DNA from 4 places in the Clostridium sp. JNZ X4-2 genome. Region 2 is predicted to be linked to each of the others. Evidence: riboswitches for the same ligand, from Rfam matches in the RefSeq annotation. Region 2 holds a riboswitch; each other region holds the start of a gene.
The links. Region 2 has a riboswitch for thiamine pyrophosphate ahead of thiC (phosphomethylpyrimidine synthase ThiC). Riboswitches for the same ligand answer to the same signal wherever they lie in the genome.
Positions count from the first base shown of each region.

Region 1: it holds a riboswitch for thiamine pyrophosphate, as region 2 does, so the genes downstream of both, thiD (bifunctional hydroxymethylpyrimidine kinase/phosphomethylpyrimidine kinase) here and thiC (phosphomethylpyrimidine synthase ThiC) in region 2, are expected to answer to the same signal.
Region 3: it holds a riboswitch for thiamine pyrophosphate, as region 2 does, so the genes downstream of both, tenA (thiaminase II) here and thiC (phosphomethylpyrimidine synthase ThiC) in region 2, are expected to answer to the same signal.
Region 4: it holds a riboswitch for thiamine pyrophosphate, as region 2 does, so the genes downstream of both, ACYUJ6_RS04985 (TatD family hydrolase) here and thiC (phosphomethylpyrimidine synthase ThiC) in region 2, are expected to answer to the same signal.

Region 1 covers NZ_CM142685.1:2,546,063-2,550,690, forward strand. Annotated here, with positions in the region: gene ACYUJ6_RS12250 (amino acid permease) at 121-1,536, shown strand; TPP riboswitch at 1,617-1,719, shown strand; gene thiD (bifunctional hydroxymethylpyrimidine kinase/phosphomethylpyrimidine kinase) at 1,784-2,587, shown strand; gene thiM (hydroxyethylthiazole kinase) at 2,632-3,441, shown strand; gene thiE (thiamine phosphate synthase) at 3,432-4,046, shown strand; gene ACYUJ6_RS12270 (amino acid ABC transporter substrate-binding protein) at 4,209-4,628, shown strand, end outside.
Region 2 covers NZ_CM142685.1:1,587,674-1,592,301, forward strand. Annotated here, with positions in the region: gene ACYUJ6_RS07700 (thiamine phosphate synthase) at 31-444, opposite strand; gene thiC (phosphomethylpyrimidine synthase ThiC) at 503-1,816, opposite strand; TPP riboswitch at 1,896-2,005, opposite strand; TPP riboswitch at 2,057-2,156, opposite strand; gene panB (3-methyl-2-oxobutanoate hydroxymethyltransferase) at 2,797-3,618, shown strand; gene ACYUJ6_RS07715 (sodium:solute symporter family protein) at 3,684-4,628, shown strand, end outside.
Region 3 covers NZ_CM142685.1:2,334,334-2,338,961, forward strand. Annotated here, with positions in the region: gene ACYUJ6_RS11185 (ABC transporter substrate-binding protein) at 1-569, opposite strand, end outside; gene ACYUJ6_RS11190 (ABC transporter permease) at 566-1,309, opposite strand; gene ACYUJ6_RS11195 (ABC transporter ATP-binding protein) at 1,306-2,061, opposite strand; gene tenA (thiaminase II) at 2,064-2,723, opposite strand; TPP riboswitch at 2,813-2,924, opposite strand; gene ACYUJ6_RS11205 (ABC transporter ATP-binding protein) at 3,003-3,611, opposite strand; gene ACYUJ6_RS11210 (ABC transporter permease) at 3,661-4,410, opposite strand; gene ACYUJ6_RS11215 (ABC transporter substrate-binding protein) at 4,373-4,628, opposite strand, start outside.
Region 4 covers NZ_CM142685.1:1,051,756-1,056,383, forward strand. Annotated here, with positions in the region: gene ACYUJ6_RS04975 (RDD family protein) at 1-429, opposite strand, end outside; gene ACYUJ6_RS04980 (LTA synthase family protein) at 613-2,463, shown strand; TPP riboswitch at 2,540-2,641, shown strand; gene ACYUJ6_RS04985 (TatD family hydrolase) at 2,708-3,442, shown strand; gene ACYUJ6_RS04990 (ABC transporter permease) at 3,390-4,211, shown strand; gene ACYUJ6_RS04995 (ABC transporter substrate-binding protein) at 4,223-4,628, shown strand, end outside.

The sequences.
Region 1 (4,628 bases), 960 kb from region 2:
ATACTATTTATTTAAGAATATTCTAAATAATGTATAATGATTAACGGAGGTGACTTAAATTCAATTAAATATTTTTTATTACTTATTATAGAGTCTATATAACTACTAAGGAGGAATACGATGAGTAAACAAGACGCATTAAATGAAGACCTTGAACGTGGTCTAGAAGAACGTCACATTCAACTGATTGCACTTGGCGGCGCTATTGGTGTAGGTTTATTTCTAGGATCTGCCACTGCTATTCAAACGGCTGGACCGGCAATTCTATTCGTCTATGTTATAGCTGGTTTTGCTATGTTTGTTATAATGAGGGCCTTAGGTGAGCTGGCAACTTCCTATCCTGTTTCTGGATCCTTTAGTGCCTATGCCAACGAATTCATAGGACCATTGGCGGGTTACATGACTGGATGGACATACTGGTTCATGTGGGTGGTAACCTGTATGGCTGAAATTACTGCTGTAGGTGTATACGTTAAATTCTGGATTCCGACCATGCCCCAGTGGATACCTGCACTGGCAGCACTTGTTGTAATGACATGCGTAAATCTAATTGCAGTAAAGGCCTATGGTGAATTTGAATTCTGGTTTGCACTTATTAAAGTAGTTACAATTATTGCAATGATAGTATTAGGTCTGCTTATGATTATATTTGGCCTGGGTAACGGCGGAAAGCCTATTGGTATTTCAAATCTATGGTCACACGGAGGATTTTTCCCTAAAGGTGGATGGGGACCTATGCTTGCAGTAACAATGGTTATGTTTGCTTACCTTGGCACAGAACTTATAGGTGTTACAGCAGGAGAAGCAAAAAATCCGGAGAAAACGATACCATCGGCTATCAACAAGGTATTTTGGAGAATACTTATATTTTATGTAGGAGCACTTTTTGTAATAATGTCCCTTTATCCATGGAACACTCTTGGCACAACTGGAAGTCCTTTTGTCTTAACTTTTAGTAAACTGGGTATATCAGCAGCAGCAGGTATTATAAACTTTGTAGTATTGACTGCAGCTTTATCTTCCTGCAACAGTGGTATTTTCAGTACAGGGCGTATGCTCTATAATCTTTCCCTTCAGGGAACAGCACCAAAAATGTTTGGTAAATTAGGCAAAAGTCATGTTCCGACTAATGGTATCATAATTTCTGCACTTTTTCTTTTAATTGGAGTTGTACTTAACTATTTATTCCCTGGAAAGGTATTTACTTATGTTACAAGTGTAGCTACACTTGGTGCAATTTGGGTTTGGGGAATAATCTTAATAGTTCAATTGAAGTTCAGAAAAAGACTTACTCCAGAGGAAGTAAATAAGTTACATTTTCCAATGTTCGGATACCCTTATCTCAACTGGATTGTACTCGCCTTTCTAGCTTTTGTTATTGTAATGTTAGCTTTCAGCAAAGATACTATGATTGCTCTTATTGTAGGGTGTATCTGGTTCATACTTTTATTAGCTTTCTACTTTATACTTGGTTTAAATAAAAAGAATGTCAACCCTAAAACCTCAAATTCTGGACAACCAACCTCAGAAAAATAAAATTTATTTCAACATCTTTTAGTTTTTATTTAATTTAATTTACAAATTTTTATTACTGTAGTACAATAAATTTAAAATAAGATAGTTTGTGGGGGTGCTCTATATAGCTGAGAAGAGATATTCTCTAACCCTTTGAACCTGATCCAGACAGAACTGGCGTAGGGAAGCAATTTCACATAATTTTAGATTTTTATTAGGTGTATGCTTTTCCGCATACACCTTTTATATTTATCCGGAGGTGTTTTAGATGAAAAAAGTATTGACAATTGCAGGCTCTGACAGTTCAGGCGGAGCTGGAATACAAGCCGATTTAAAAACCATGAGTGCCCTTGGTGTATACGGCATGAGTGTAATCACTGCTGTTACAGCACAAAATACAGTGGGAGTACAGGATGTACTTGATATAAGTCCTGAAATTGTAGAGGCTCAAATAAGGTCTATATTTGATGATATTAAAGTAGATGCAGTAAAAATTGGAATGGCTTCCAATAGCAAAACCATATCTGTAATAAAAAAACTCTTAATAGAATATAAGGCTAAAAATATAGTACTGGATCCAGTAATGATATCAAAAAGTGGATATTTTCTCCTAAAGCCAGAAGCTGAAACAGCCATAAAAGATATGGTAAATATTGCAGATATAGTAACTCCAAATATACCGGAAGCAGAAATCCTAACTGGATTAAAAATCAATAATGAAAGTGAAATGGAGGAGGCTGCTTTTAAAATAAAAGAATCCGGTGCAAAAAATGTATTTGTAAAGGGAGGCCACAGATGTAATGATGCCAATGATATTTTGCTCTACAATAATAAAATACTGACTCTGAAAGGTCACAGAATAAATACCAAAAATACTCATGGAACTGGCTGCACCATATCTTCCGCTATAGCCTCCTATCTAGCTAAGGACTATACCATGGACAGAGCGGTAGATCTATCAAAGCAGTATATAACTAAAGCAATAGAAAACTCATTTCCCATAGGCAGCGGCGTTGGTCCTGTAGGACATTTTGTTGAAATTTATAAAAAAGCCGGCATACCTTTTCAATAAATATAAATTGCAATTCATGTATTAAAATTAAAGGGGGTTAAAAATTGAACAATTCAAATTTAGACAGAGTAGCAAAAACATTATCAGAGGTTAGAAATAAAGTACCTCTTGTCCATTGTATTACCAACTACGTCACTATAAACGACTGTGCAAATATTCTTTTATCTTATGGTGCTTCACCTGCTATGTGTGAATCTTATGATGAGGTTTTTGATTTTGTTAAATTATCATCTGCCCTATATATAAATTTAGGAACTCTTGATAAGGAACAGGAAGCGGCCACAATTTTAGCCAGTACTTCTGCAAAAATCCATAACATCCCTGTAGTATTGGATCCTGTAGCTTGTGCTGCTATACCAAGGAAAATTCAAGTTATAAACAGAATACTCCAGGTTGGGAAAATTGATGTTATAAAAGGCAACATAGGAGAAATTAAATTTTTAGCAGGACAATCTTCCAGAGTAAAGGGTGTTGATTCTTTAGACACTGGAGAGGGAGCCTTGGAGTGCTGCATAGCCTTATCTCGCAAATATAACTGCATAGTTGCTGCCACTGGTAGAAAAGATTTCATAACAAATGGTAAAAATAGTGCCATAATTGAAAACGGAACAAAAATGTTAACTAAAGTTACTGGATCAGGCTGTATGGTAGGTGCTCTTTGCGGAGCTGCCTGCGGAGCTTCTGAAAATAAATTTACAGCTACTGTAAGTGCCATACTTTCAATGAATATAGCCGGGGAAGAAGCTTTTAAAATAGCCGCTGCCCCTGGAAGCTTCAGAATTAAACTCATAGACTGCATATATGAATTAAGTGAGAAAAAATTAAAAGAAGGTGCAAAAATAACATGGAAATAGATTATAGTCTATATCTTGCTACAGACAGAAGCCTGTTAAAAGAAGATAACTTGCCCAAGGCTGTAGAAGATGCAATTTTAGGAGGTGTCACTCTGGTACAGCTAAGGGAAAAAGACATTTCTTCAAAGGAATTTTACAATATTGCCCTAAAAATCAAAAAAGTCACCACTCATTATAAAATCCCTTTTATAATAAACGACAGGTTAGATATAGCCCAAGCTGTAGATGCAGATGGTGTACATCTTGGTCAAAGTGATATTCCCCTAACTGCTGCCAGAAGAATATTAGGTAAAGATAAAATAATAGGGATATCTGCCGGCAGTGTAGAAGAAGCTGTAGAAGCAGAAAAAAATAGCGCAGATTACATTGGAATAGGCACCATATTCTACACTGGAACTAAAAAAGACATAGACATCCCTATAGGTATAGAAGGGCTCCGTAAAATATACAATAGTATAACCATACCTGCCGTTGCCATAGGCGGTATTAATGAACATAACTTCAAGGAAACATTATCCACAGGAATCGACGGCATTTGTGTAATATCCGCCATTTTGGGAAAAAGCAATATAAAAGCTGCCGCTCAAAGCCTTAGACAGCATTAGTTGAAAAAATACCAAACACCGAGTAAATTATACCCTGCCTTATAATTTGCCCGGTATTTTTATGTTCAATTATTATCCCTTCTATAGATTTATCAGTTTACAAATTTATCATGGTAAATTATAATATTTATTGTAATTATAATTTTAATGGGAGGTAATAAAATGAAAAAAAAATTAGGTATTTTAGCTCTTGTGGTTTTTCTAATTGGAGCAATGCTTTCAGGATGTGGACAATCTCAGCAAACTGATAAATCCTGGGATGATATAAAATCAAAAGGTGAGTTTGTAGTAGGTCTGGATGACAGCTTTCCTCCAATGGGGTTCAGAGATTCAAAAGGACAAATTGTAGGATTTGACATAGATATGGCCAAAGCAGCTGCAAAAAAGATGGGGGTAAAGGTAGTCTTTAAGCCTGTAGAATGGGATGGTATTATTCTCAGCTTAAAAAACAAGGACATAGATGTTATATGGAATGGTCTAACTATAACAAATGATAGGAAAAAACAGATATCCTTTTCAAAAGTATATCTTCAAAACAAGCAAATAATTGTGGTAAAAAATGACTCCAACATAAAAAGCAAG
Region 2 (4,628 bases):
TTATCAGTTCAATACGCCAAGCTGTTTCCATTATATCCATTCCATGTGCTTTTTCAAATTCTGTGTTGTAAGATATGGATCATCCGAGCACATTACAGGAGACATTACTGCAGCACCACAGACGTCAGTACTGAGTAGTTTGTCTATATTGCCTTCATTTATGCCGCCGATGGCTATAACAGGTATTGAAACATTACTCAGTACATCTTTTAAAAATGAAATTCCTCTGGGTTTTAAGCCTTTTTTACAATCCGTTTTGAAAACATGTCCTGCCAGAAGATAATCTGCCCCTTTTTTTTCTGCATTTATCGCTTCTAAAGTACTGTGAACAGACACTCCCAAAATGCCATTGAAATTGAGATATCCTTTCATATAATCCGTATAACTTGTGTGAAATCTTCCCGAATTTACCTTTAAAGCAGTTTCCATACTGCCGTTTATTATACTACATCATAAAAAGTCATTTTTACACCTCCTTTTAAAAGTAATTTAAATTGATATTTTAGTCTTCATCCCTCAAAATGTTTATATTTTTGCCCTCTATGACCTTGTTCATGTTTCTTACGGCGCACATCTTCCCACACATGGTACATGTCTTTTTATCTTCAGGCATTGAGCTTTCCCTGTATTTTCTGGCTTTTTCAGGGTCTATTGCTATGTGAAACATCTTTTCCCAGTCAAGCTCTCTTCTAGCTTCAGCCATTTTGTTATCCCAATCTCTTGTATTTTTTATTCCTTTTGCAATATCTGCAGCATGGGCAGCTATTTTGGCAGCTATAATTCCATCTTTCATGTCCTGCAGGTCAGGAAGCCTGAGGTGTTCAGCAGGAGTTACATAGCAGAGAAAATTCGCTCCATAAGTTGCTGCAATGGCGCCGCCTATGGCACTTGTTATATGGTCATATCCAGGTGCCACATCTGTTACTATGGGACCCAGTACATAAAAAGGAGCATCATGGCACAATTTTTTTTCAAGCTTCATGTTGGTTTCTATTTCATTAAGTGCCATATGACCGGGGCCCTCTATCATAACCTGTACATTTCTTTTCCAGGCTCTTTTTGCCAGTTCCCCCAGGGTCATAAGTTCTTTTATCTGACTTGGATCCGTAGAATCATCTATACATCCGGGTCTGCATGCATCTCCCAGGCTTATGGTTACGTCATATTTTTCGCATATGTCAAGAATTTTATCAAAATATTCATAGAAGGGATTTTCCCTGTTGTTCAGATTCATCCAGGCATACAGCAGACTGCCTCCTCTTGAGACAAAATTCATAAGCCTTGGATTTCTCTTGAATATCTGTGCGGTTTCCATGTTTATACCGGCATGGATGGTCATAAAGTCAACTCCGTCCTTAGCGTGGGTTTCTATAACTCCAAGGAGTTCTTCAGCAGTTATATCTTTTAATTCCTTATCATAAAAACCAACTGCATCGTACATTGGAACGGTACCTATCATGACAGGGGACATAGCTATTAACTTGTTTCTAAATTCCTGGGTTTTTCCAAAGCAGCTGAGATCCATAATGGCTTCGGCTTTCATGTCTATTGCTTTTTTTACCTTGTCAAGCTCCAGGGTAACATTGCAGCAGTCCTCTGAAATGCCCAGGTTGACATTTACCTTTGTCTTCAGTCCTTTTCCCACCCCCTCTGCACTTAACTTTTTATGATTTTTATTGGCGGGAATGACAGTTTTGCCTTTGGATACAAGATGCATCAGATCTTTTATGTCCATATTTTCTTTTTTGGCTACTGTCCGCATCTCCTCCGTGACTATTTCTTTCCTGGCGGCATCCATCTGGGTTGAATAATTCATTTTATCGCTCTCCTTTTGATTTTTATATTAAAAAACGGGAAGCAAAATGCTTCCCGCAGAGTAAAAACTATAGATGTTTTTAATATAGCGCAAAATTTCCCTACGTTGGCATTATCCAAATCAGGTTATATGGGTAAAAGATATTATCTTACTCTCAGCCCATTGACATGGGCTCCCCTGTAACATTATATTTATTTTTTAAATAAAAAAGAGTGTTTATGAAAACACTCCTTGAATACATACTTTAAATGATTTGCTTCCCTACGGTAGTGTTAACTACGTCAAGTTCAAAGGGTCAGGTTTTACCTTCTCAACCAAATCGGTCCCCCCACAAACAATACTATTTACTTTTATATATATAATAACACTTATTCATATATATGTAAATGCTTTCAAAAAGTGTTTTACTTGTTTTGCACTTTTTAATCAATTCATCAGCTGACTTTGAACACAAGGAGGTCAAATCCTCTATATGAACTTTTTTTGAAGCAGAAGAGTGAGAAAAGATACTTGCCTGAGCTTCAAATTCTTCATCCTGAATCCTTCATCTCAATTCCAAGTAATTTTGTTACAGTGTATTTTTTGCATATTTTTTTGACTGCTTTTTCAATTGCTTTATCAAGAGTTTTAACCTCTTTTTATAAAGCCTTTATGCAGTTAAATGATGCAGCAATTGCAGTATTAAATGGGCTATATAGAGATTTATCAAGTCCATAAGAGTCCCATGCCGCCATTTCTAGAATTTTGGTGGCAGTTATATGAATATTTTTAAAAGAAAGTATTGAAATATTTAAAAAATTTTTATTTTTCAAGAAGGAATAATGAGTTCTTTATAGAATATATTAATATAAGATAAAATAGAATCTAGTTCTATAATGTGGAACTAGGATATCTCTCATATATAATTAAATTATTGTCGGTAAATTTATTTATATTATGAGGACAGGCCTAAATTATTATAAGATGAGGAGAGATAAAAAATGAAAAAGAAAATGACTGTATTGGATTTTCAAAAGTATAAGGATGAGGGAAAAAAGTTTACTTATGTCACGGCATATGATTACACTACAGCATCTATTGTAAACGATAGCGAGTCCGAAGTTATTCTTGTAGGGGATTCTCTTGGTATGGTTATGCTTGGTTATTCGGAAACTACAGGTGTTACAATGGATGATATGGTTCATCATATAAAACCAGTTGTAAAAGGTGCCCCGAATACTTTTGTTGTAGGTGACATGCCTTTTGGATCATATAATGTAAGCTGTGAACAGGCTATTATGAGTGCAAACAGGCTTATGAAAGAAACAGGCTGTGACTGTGTAAAGCTTGAAGGCGGAGTGGAAATGGCGGATAAAATTGAAGCTATTGTAAAAGCGGGAATACCTGTTATGGGGCATATAGGTCTGACTCCCCAGACTTCCAGTCAGCTTGGTGGTTTCAGGGTTCAGGGAGGAACTCCTGAGAGTGCCGTACAGCTGATTGAAGATGCAAAGGTAATAGAAAAAGCCGGTGCATTTTCTATGGTGGTTGAATGTGTTCCAAGTTGTGTTACAAAAGTTTTAAGTGAATCAATAAAAGTTCCAGTACTTGGAATAGGGGCTGGCCCTTACGTTGACTGCCAGGTGCTGGTTACCCAGGATCTTTTGGGGATGTATGGAGATTTTAAACCAAAATTCGTTAAACAATTTGCGCATATCAGGAAGAGTATGGTAGAGGGCTTGAATCAGTTTCATAAGGAAACCCTGGACGGAACTTTTCCTTCACCTGAATACAGCTTTAATGCCAAGGTAGAAGGCTATTAGATCTAAAAACTAATATTCAATTCATATTTATTCTGGATTATGAATTGAAAGGAGGAAATTAGTTAATGAATATTTATATTTTAGCCATCATATTGTATATTGCAGCGCTTATTTTAATAAGTTACGTTGCTTCCAAAAAGGTTAAGGGTGGAAGCGATTTTATGGTAGCCGGAAGAAAGCTTGGTCCCGGGTTGCTGTTTGCAACGCTTATCGGAGGGAATATTGGTGCCGGTTCTACAGTTGGTATCACCGGCCTTGCTTATACATCAGGTATTTCTGCTGTATGGTGGATGATAACTTCTGCCATTGGCAGTGTGGTTCTGGCTTATTTTGTAGGACCTAAGATCTGGGAGCTGTCCACCAAATATAATTTAATGACTTGCGGTGACTTCCTGGATAAAAGATATTCAAAGTATTTCAAAGGCGTATTTTCTACTATGATGTTTGTAGGCACTCTGGCTTTGTTTGCGGCACAATTAATGGGCGTTTCGTGGATATTAAATGTAACCGTCGGCATTCCTAAAACAACCGGAATTATCGTAGGAGCCATAGTTGTAACCGTATACTTTGCATTTGGAGGGCTTGTATCTTCAGCTTACGTTGGAGTGTTGAAATTAGTAGTAGTATTATCCGGATTTATCATTGCTGTGCCTTTTGCGTTGTCTCATGTGGGGGGCCTTGGCGGACTTCAGACTTTGGTTGCAGCCAATTTAAATAATGCGGCCAGTACCACAAAATATTTCAGTTTCTTCGGATTAGGGGCAACAGTGATAATAGGATACTTCTTCATGCTGACACCATCGTTCTTTGTATCTCCGGGTTTGATAGGCATAGTTTATGGTGCAAAAGACAAATCAACTATAAGAAAAGGGACGATGTACAATGCAATAGTACAGTTTTTATTCGCATTCATACCGGCAATAATCGGTATGTGTTCATTTGCAATGTTTCCCCATCTGGCTTCACAGGACTCAGCATTGCCTACTGCTATGATGAAACTGCTGCCTACA
Region 3 (4,628 bases), 750 kb from region 2:
GTAGTTGCATCCACTTTTTTAGTTACCATGGATGATAAAAGATCAAATCCTACATCCACCATTTTAACATTCTCAGGGTTTCCCCCGTCTTTTTTAACCATGGTCTTTACGTACTCAGTATTCAATGGATTTCCCGAATAACCTACGGTCTTTCCCTGAAGATCTTTGGGAGAATTTATACCATTTCCCTTTAAAGCTATTATCACATTAAGGGGAGTATGTACTATTGCCCCCACAGATTTCACAGGCACTCCCTGATTTGCCCTTGCAATTACAAGATCCGGCTGATAGTAAATTCCCAAAGTTGCCTTCCCTGCTGCTGGAAGAGTAAGAGGATCTGTAGGATCTGACGGGAATTTAATATTTACTTTAAGTCCCTCTTCCTTGAAATATCCTTTTTCAATGGCTGCATATATAAAAGTATGTATAGCATTGGGATACCAGTCAAGCACCAGATCCACATTTTCCAATTTACCATTATCCTTTTGGGATGATTTACTGCCGCATCCCGTTAAACCAACCAGCATTAAAGCTGACATGATAAAAGCTAAAATTTTTATTTTTTTCACACTTCATTCCTCCCTTTTACTATTTTATTTTCAAGCACACTTATAATTTTAACCATAACCAGTGCAACTGCAGACAATATTACAATAGGGGCAAAAACTCCCGCACCATCCAGCTGTGTCATCATTCTCTTGCTGAAATATCCAAGGCCAGCCTGTGCTCCCAGCCATTCACTTATAGCCGCACCTACCACACTCAGCGGAACTGCTATTTTAAGAGCAGAAAAAAAATAAGGAAGTGCTGCCGGAAACTTCAATTTTATAAATATATCCTTTTTACTGGCACCATATGTAAATAGAAGTTCCTCCATATCCCTTCTAGTGGAACGAAGGCCGTCATATACATTTATTGTTATAGGGAAAAAAGTTATGAGTATGGTTACCAATACCTTACTCCATATTCCATATCCAAACCACAGCACAAATATAGGTGCAAGTGCAGTTATGGGCACTGTCTGAGTTACAATTACGATAGGATAAAGAGCTCTCTGCACCTTTTCACTGATATTCATGGCAGCAGCAAGAAGCACCCCAAATATTATGGATATTCCAAGTCCCTCAAAAGTTACAAGAAGAGTTGCCGGCAGATGAACCAAAAATAAAATATCTTTCAGTTCCCATATTTTTTTTACAATTGCCGTAGGGGATGGAAGGATATACATGGCATCTATATATCTGGCAATTCCCTCCCAGGCTGCAAAAAATAACAGGCATATTATTATGGATGATCTGTATTTTTTCACAGCCTGACCCCCTTTTTCAATTCATTTATAAGCTCACTCTTTATTTCTAACATATCAGGGCTGTCAAGCATATCCCTTGTACGCGGATAACTTAAATCCACTTTTATTTCCTTAAATTTTCTTATGGGACTTCCATCTGTTATAAATATTTTTGTTGATAAAAAAAGTGCTTCTTCTACATCATGTGTTATGAACAACACCGTTTTATTTAAATTTGACCATTTATCTAAAAGCCACTCCTGCATGGAAAGCCTTGTTATTGCATCCAGTGCACTAAATGGTTCATCTAAAAGAAGCATATCCGATCCTGTAAGAAGAGTTCTTGTAAAAGAAACCCTCTGACGCATACCTCCTGATAAATCCCTGGGGTATTTATTCTTGTATTTTTCAAGTCCAAAGGCCTTAAGTATTTTTTCAGCTTCATATCTGGCTTTTTTAAAATCCTCTCCCTTGATTTCAAGAGGCAGTGAAGAGTTTTGAAGTATAGTCCTCCAGGGTATTAAAAGATCATTTTGAGGCATATATCCTATATATCCTTTTTTAAGGGTATTGATATTTCTATTTTCTAAAAATATATCTCCCTCAAAAGGTCTTTCCAATTTGCAGATAAGCCTGAACACAGTGCTTTTCCCACACCCACTGGGACCTACTATACTTATAAATTCACCTTTGTTCACAGTAAAATTCAAATTTTTTATTATGAAATCAGGGTCTTCATCATATTTAAAACTTATATTTTTAAATTCCAGCACAATTACATCCCCTTTTTATATGACATATCCCAAAACATTCTTTCATATTTACTGGTATTTATAAAAATTTCTTTCAATCTCTTGAATTTTTCCCTGGATATATCTTCAGTCATATGATCAAGCAGATCAATTGTCCACCGTGTTTCCCTTTCATAATCCTCTGATGCATATCCCCTTATCCACTGTCCATAAAATTCATGCTGGGCGGCACCATCTATTTTGCTCAGTTTTTTTCCAATTAAGTAATAACTCCACATACAAGCTAGAAGTGAGGCCGTCAAATCCATTAAATCACCCATCTGGGACACTGACAACATATAATTTGTATATGAAATATTTTCAATGGAAGCTCTGGTATTCTCTATATCCTTTTTTCCAATGCCAAGTCTCTTCATATAAGCCCTATGTATATTCATTTCCCCATTTAATATATTATCCACCATTTTGGAAAAGCCCCTCATAGTAATTTCTTCATTGGATTTAACCACTCCAAGAGCATATATTTTTACATAATCCAAAAGATATATATAATCTTGAATCATATAGAATTTGAATTTATCTATCTCCAAACTTCCATCTGCTATTCCTTTTATGAAAGGATGCTGATAATAAGAATCCCATATGTCCTTTACACTGTCGTACAATTTCATAGATGTCTTCATGTAATTCCCCCCTTTTTCAGTTCACAGTTCACAATTATTTTCATAAAAAAAGGCACAACCTTCTGAAGAGGTTTGTACCTTTACTCGCTAAATTACATGTGGCCTCTTCCTACGCTGGCATTAACCAGATCAGGTATAAATAGGGTCTAAGGATTTAATCCTTACTCTCAGCCGGTAATACCAGCCCCCCTGGGATATATGACGTATTTAATTTTATATATTACACAAACACCAATTATAGTACTACAATAATTGAAATTAATCAATATCTCATTGCATTTACTCCAGTGAATAAACTATATTGCCTAGTTCATCTGCTTCTTTTTTATCATGGGTCACCAGTATAATTGTTCTTTTATTTTCCCTATAAAGTGATAAAAATTTCTTTATTATGTCACCTTTCAGTCTATCATCCAGACCCTTAAAAGGTTCATCCATTAAGAGCAAATCACTTTTGTAGGCAAAGGCCCTGGCAAGTGCAACTCTTCTCTTCATACCACCGCTTAATTCCCTGGGAAATTTATCCCTGCAATTTGACAATTCCACCATGCTTAAAAATCTATTCACAGTAAAATCCACCTGAATTTTACTCATTGTTGACTTCAATACAAAGGCTATGTTTTCGTACACTGTAAGATGTGAAATCAATCTATCTTCCTGAAAAATATAAGATAGCCTGCTGCTCTCCAAATGAACCTGTCCGCTATAATCCTTTTCAATTCCGCTTATGATATTTAAAAGAGTGGTTTTACCGCAGCCTGAAGGCCCCAGGACCGCTGTGATTTTGTTTTTTAGAAAGTTCACATTTAAATTTGTAAATACAGGAATTTCCCCATAGGACTTATTTAAATTTCTAATCACGACTTCGTACTTATCATTATTTTCCATACAGGCTGCCTCCCTTTATACTTACCCATTCAAATTTTCATATTACAAATCACTTTTTTACATCCAAATAATATTTAAATATCTTTTCAAACATAAAACTCAGTATTACAACTACAATAGTCCATGCAAACAGCTCCTGAGTTTCAAGAGTCGTTTTAGAATTCAATAGATTCAATCCTATGGAATAATTGGGTGTACTCAATACTTCTGATGCAACTGAAACCTTCCATCCAATTCCAAGGCACATGAGTATACCTGATACAATATAATTTTTTATACCGGGAAGATATATGTCTTTTAATAAATATTTTTTCTTCACCTTATATATATTTGCCATCTGAATTAGCTTTTCATCCACAGACTTTATTCCCTGAATTACATTTGTGTACACTATTGGAAAACATATGAGAACAGCTGTAAAAATAACCACATAGGATGAAGTAAACCAAATTAAAGCTATGATAATTATGGACATAACCGGAGTTGCCTTCATTGTAATTATAAGAGGATCTAGAATTTCCTCTATAAATTTGTTGAGGCCTGCAGCTACACCAAGCACAATGCCCACAATTATAGATATTAAAATTCCTGAAATTACCCTTATTATGCTGCTAAAAACACTTTTCCAAAAATAAACTTCCTTCATTAAAACAAATAGTGTTTTTATTACCTCAAAAGGTGATGGTAAAAGGAGTGAATTATTTATAAAAAGGGAGCAAAACTCCCATATAGACAACCAGAATATTAATATAAATAATTTTTTAATTACCTTTGGTTCCACTGTAATAGAAATTTTCATCCGGTATCTTTCCCCCAACAGATTTTGGATCACTTTCATATAAAACTTCATAGAATTTTTGAAGGATTTGTTTTCCATCTTTTGCACTTATAAATACTATATTGCTGTTTGGTATGGCCAGCTCTACCACTTTAGCCTTTGGAATTATGCCATGTTTTTCCATGAGTTTTCCAGCCTCTGTCTTCTTTGAATTTACAAAGTTCACAGATTCCCTGTAT
Region 4 (4,628 bases), 540 kb from region 2:
TCTCAAAATAAGATCAAATAAATATAGACATGCTAATGAAATTGCGGCTGTGACAGCTGTGTCTATAATAGAAGATTTTAAACTGCCAGGTACCAAACTGTTTTTCTTTTTAGAATCAGAATTATTATCAGAGGTTTTTTCATCAGAGCTTTTTTTATCCACCACATCATTTTTATTGCTTTCCTCTTTGATATTGTCAATTTTAGTATTTTCAAGGTGTTCTTCTTCTTTTCCCTCACCGGACTCCTCTGGTTTCTCCTGCTCTTCCGCCTTTTTAAGCTGTTCTTCCTTTTCCTGTTTTTCTTTCCTTTTAATTTCCTCTAAATTTTTCTTTTCTTCCATATTTTTATTTTTAAGTTCTTTTAGAAACTGCTTTTTTGCTTCTTCGTCTACTGAGAGCTCATTTTTATTTTCATCTTTTTCGTCCATTAAACACATACCTCCTTGTTCTTTTTAACCTTTCCATAACAAATATATTATGCTACACTATGGCATTTATGTAAATAGGTATAAAAAAATCTTTCATTATTGTTCACATATTGTTTTACAATTTTGCGGATTAGTTTTATAATTTTAGTGTTATATTAATTCGCATAATCGAGGATATTTAATATGAATAGGATAAACTTATTTTTGCTGAACTTTTTAGATGGAATCTTTTTTGTAATATGTGTAACTTTTAAAATATTAGTATACGGCAGGCATTTGGAAACAGGATATATAAAAACCGAATCACTTTTCATTCCAACTATTGCCTCGGTAATTATTATTGTTTCCATATCCTTTGTTTTTAAAACAAAAGCACGTTCAAGAATTCTCTATATATTGAACATCATAATCAGTTTCTTTATAGTAAGCGACTTGATTTATTTCAGATATTTTAAGGATATTATATCCTTGCCTGTACTTATAAGCGGATTTCAACTGGGTGCAGTAAAATCCAGTGTGGCAGATTTGATGAATTTTAAAGATTTTCTGTACTTTTTTGATGTTATATTTATAGTGCCCTTTATAAATAAATACGTTAGAAGCAGGAAAGCTGATATTTCCATAAGCTACAGGATACCAGCACTTGTAGTACTTATTTTTCTGGGAGTATTGACGGATTTTAAAAGCTTTTATAATCTGTCCAGGGAACAGCCCCGGCTTTTGAGTACAATGTACAATAAGGTGTACATAACCAGAAAATTGGGTATTTTAAATTACCACTGTCTTGATATTTACAATTCAATTTCTGCCAATATAACTAAACTGGCACCTATTTCTAAAGAAAAAGTTGATACCATAGATGATTTTATGGATAAAAACAAATCGGATAATAAAAGCTTAAAGGGATCTGCAAAGGGAAAAAATTTGATAATGATACAGGTGGAGGCTCTTCAGGAATTTGCAATAAATGCCTCTATTAATGGAAATGAAATAACTCCAAATTTAAACAGATGGGTAAAAAGGTCCGAGTATTTTGACAATTTTTATTATCAGGTAGCTGCAGGAGGCACTTCCGATGCAGAGTTCATGACCAATAATTCATTATATCCGGCTCCCGCAGGGGCAGCTTATTTTCTCTATTCTGGAAACAAATTCAGTGCAATGCCCCAAAATTTTAAAAATAACGGTTACAGTACGGCAGCACTTCACGGTTTCAGAGAAAACTTCTGGAACAGGGATATAATGTATAAAAAATTTGGTTTTGATAATTTTTACGGTGAAAAAAGTTATAAAGAAGATGAGTCCATAGGCCTTGGACTCAGTGACAGATCTTTTTTGATACAGTCACTTGTGAAATTACATAATATGAAATCACCTTATTATGCTTTCTTAATAACATTAACAAGTCATTTTCCCTATGATGCCGTGGATAAGTATGGCAGTTTTGATGTGGGAAATTTAAAAGGAAGCCTTATGGGGAATTATCTGCAGGCCATACATTATACAGATGAGCAGCTGGGAATGTTTTTAGATGCATTGGATGAAGAGGGAACACTGAAAAATTCAGTTGTAATGCTTTATGGAGACCATTATGCAATACCCAAGGACAAAGAGCAGCAGCTGTTCAAATTTTTAAATATGAGTTCCACTTCTGATGTGGACTGGGAAAAACTTCAGAAGGTGCCTCTTCTCATACATTTCCCCGATGAATCGGTAAAGGGTGTAAATGATACCTATGGAGGTGAAATGGACATATACCCTACAGTATGTAATTTATTTGATCTTCCTGGAAAAGATATGTTTGGGAAAGATCTTTTCAACCCTAACAGTCAGAGGGTCATATTTAGGAATGGTTCTTTTATAGATAGAAATTATTATTATTCCTCCCAGGATGATGTGTACTACAATGTAAAGACTGGAAAAAGAGTATCTGAAAACAGCAGCCTTAAAAAAGATGAGGAGAATGTTTTGAATCAGCTGGGGTATTCGGACTATATACTTAAACACAATGCAATTGACAAATTAAATAGATAAATTGTGAAAATCATATAAAATGTTTACATTTTTATAAATAAGTGGTACTATAATATTGTAATAAATTTAATATTGTCTTTAGTGTCAGGGGTGCCGGGACGGCTGAGAAAAGTGAAAACTTTAACCCTTTGAACCTGATTCGGGTAACGCCGACGTAGGGAACCGCTTTACATTCGTATCCTGAAGCACTATTTATAAATAGTGCTTTTGTTTTTTGTCAAAGTTTTATAGGGAGATAATTTAAATGTTTGTTGATGCACACAATCATATGGATTTTTATGGCAAGAACTTAAAAAAAGCACTTCACATCATAAAAAAAAATGATATCAAGACTTTGGGATGTTCTATGAATCTGGAAAGCTATATTTTTACAAAAAAGATAAGCGCAGAAAATGAAAATATAGTACCCTGTTTTGGAATACATCCCTGGGAAGCACATAAAAATTGCAGTGACCTGGATAGCTTTGACGACTATGTCAGGGAGTGCAGGGCTGTAGGGGAGATAGGGCTTGATTATTATTGGGTTTTGGAAAGTGAAAAATATCCAAAAATGGACAGGGTATTTGAATACTTTCTGGACAGAGCAAAGCGCTATGACAAGATAGTAAATATTCACACTAAGGGAGCGGAAGAAAAAATACTGGAATATATAAGAAGTTATAAATTGAGGACACCTATAATTCACTGGTACAGCGGGAATGTGGATACTCTTAAAGAACTTTTGAAATTGGGCTGTTATTTTACCATAAGTGTTGATATAGGATATTCCAGACTTACAGATGAAATAGTGAAGATGCTTCCAATGGATAGAATATTGACCGAGACAGACGGCCCCACTTCTCTTGAATGGGTGAATAAGAAGTATGGATACCCCTGTGAAGTTGAAAATATTGTTAAAAAGATCTCCAGTATAAAAGGTATTCAATATGAAGAGGTTAAAGACGAAATATCCAGCAATTTTAGCAGATTTAAATTATGAATTTAAGGTGTTTGGAATGAAAAAATCAGAAAATATTCAAGACAAGATATATCCGGTAGTTACCATAGCAGCAGTTGTGATTTTATGGCAGATAGTAGTGGGTTTTCAGTATATACAGCCCTATATTCTTCCTTCTCCATGGGATATTATAAAAACCCTTGTTTCGGACTTTAAAAATATAATGGAAAATACGGAAACCACCCTTTATGAATCCTTTATAGGATTTTTCATATCCATAGTATTTTCTTTTGTGCTGGCTATAATAATGGACAGTTTTCATGTGGTCAAAAAATCACTTTATCCTATTTTATTAATATCCCAGACAGTTCCCACTATAGCCATAGCGCCGCTTTTTATAATATGGTTCGGATTTGGAGCACTTCCCAAGATAATAGTTGTAATAACCGTATGCTTTTTTCCCATTGTTGTAAGTCTTGTAGATGGTCTTGAAAAAATAGACACAGACTACATAAATTTGTTCCATAATATGAAGGCATCAAAATTGCAGATATTTTACCATCTAAAACTTCCCTATGCTCTGGTGAACTTTTTTTCAGGTTTGAAGATTGCTGCAACTTACATGATAATGGCTGCAATTATAGGCGAATGGCTGGGGGGAGACAGTGGAATAGGCGTATACATGGTGAGGGCAAAAAATGCTTATCAGTTGGACAAGGTATTTGCTTCAATTCTGGTTATTGTTATAGTGAGTATTGCAATAATCTATATGATAGACTTTATAGGCAAAAAAATAATACATTGGAAATAAGGGGGATAAACATGAAAAAAAGCAGATTTATATTTTTGATACTGGCTGTATTTACAAGCGTACTTACATTGTCAGGATGTGGATCAAATGATAAAAAGGAAACATCAAATTCCTTGGACAAGACAACTGTAATATTGGACTGGACTCCCAATACAAATCATACTGGACTGTATGTGGCCTTGAATAAAGGATATTATAAGGATGAAGGACTGGATGTCAAAATAGTTCAGCCTTCCGAGGGAAGCGTCACAAATCTCATAGCAGCTGGGAAAGGTGATTTCGGGGTTAGTTATCAGGAGGACGTCACCTATGCACTTACAAGTGACAATCCTCTTCCTGTAAAGGCCATTGCCACGATAATGCAGCACAATACTTCCGGTTTTGCTGCACCTAAAAGCAAGAACATAAAGACTCCCA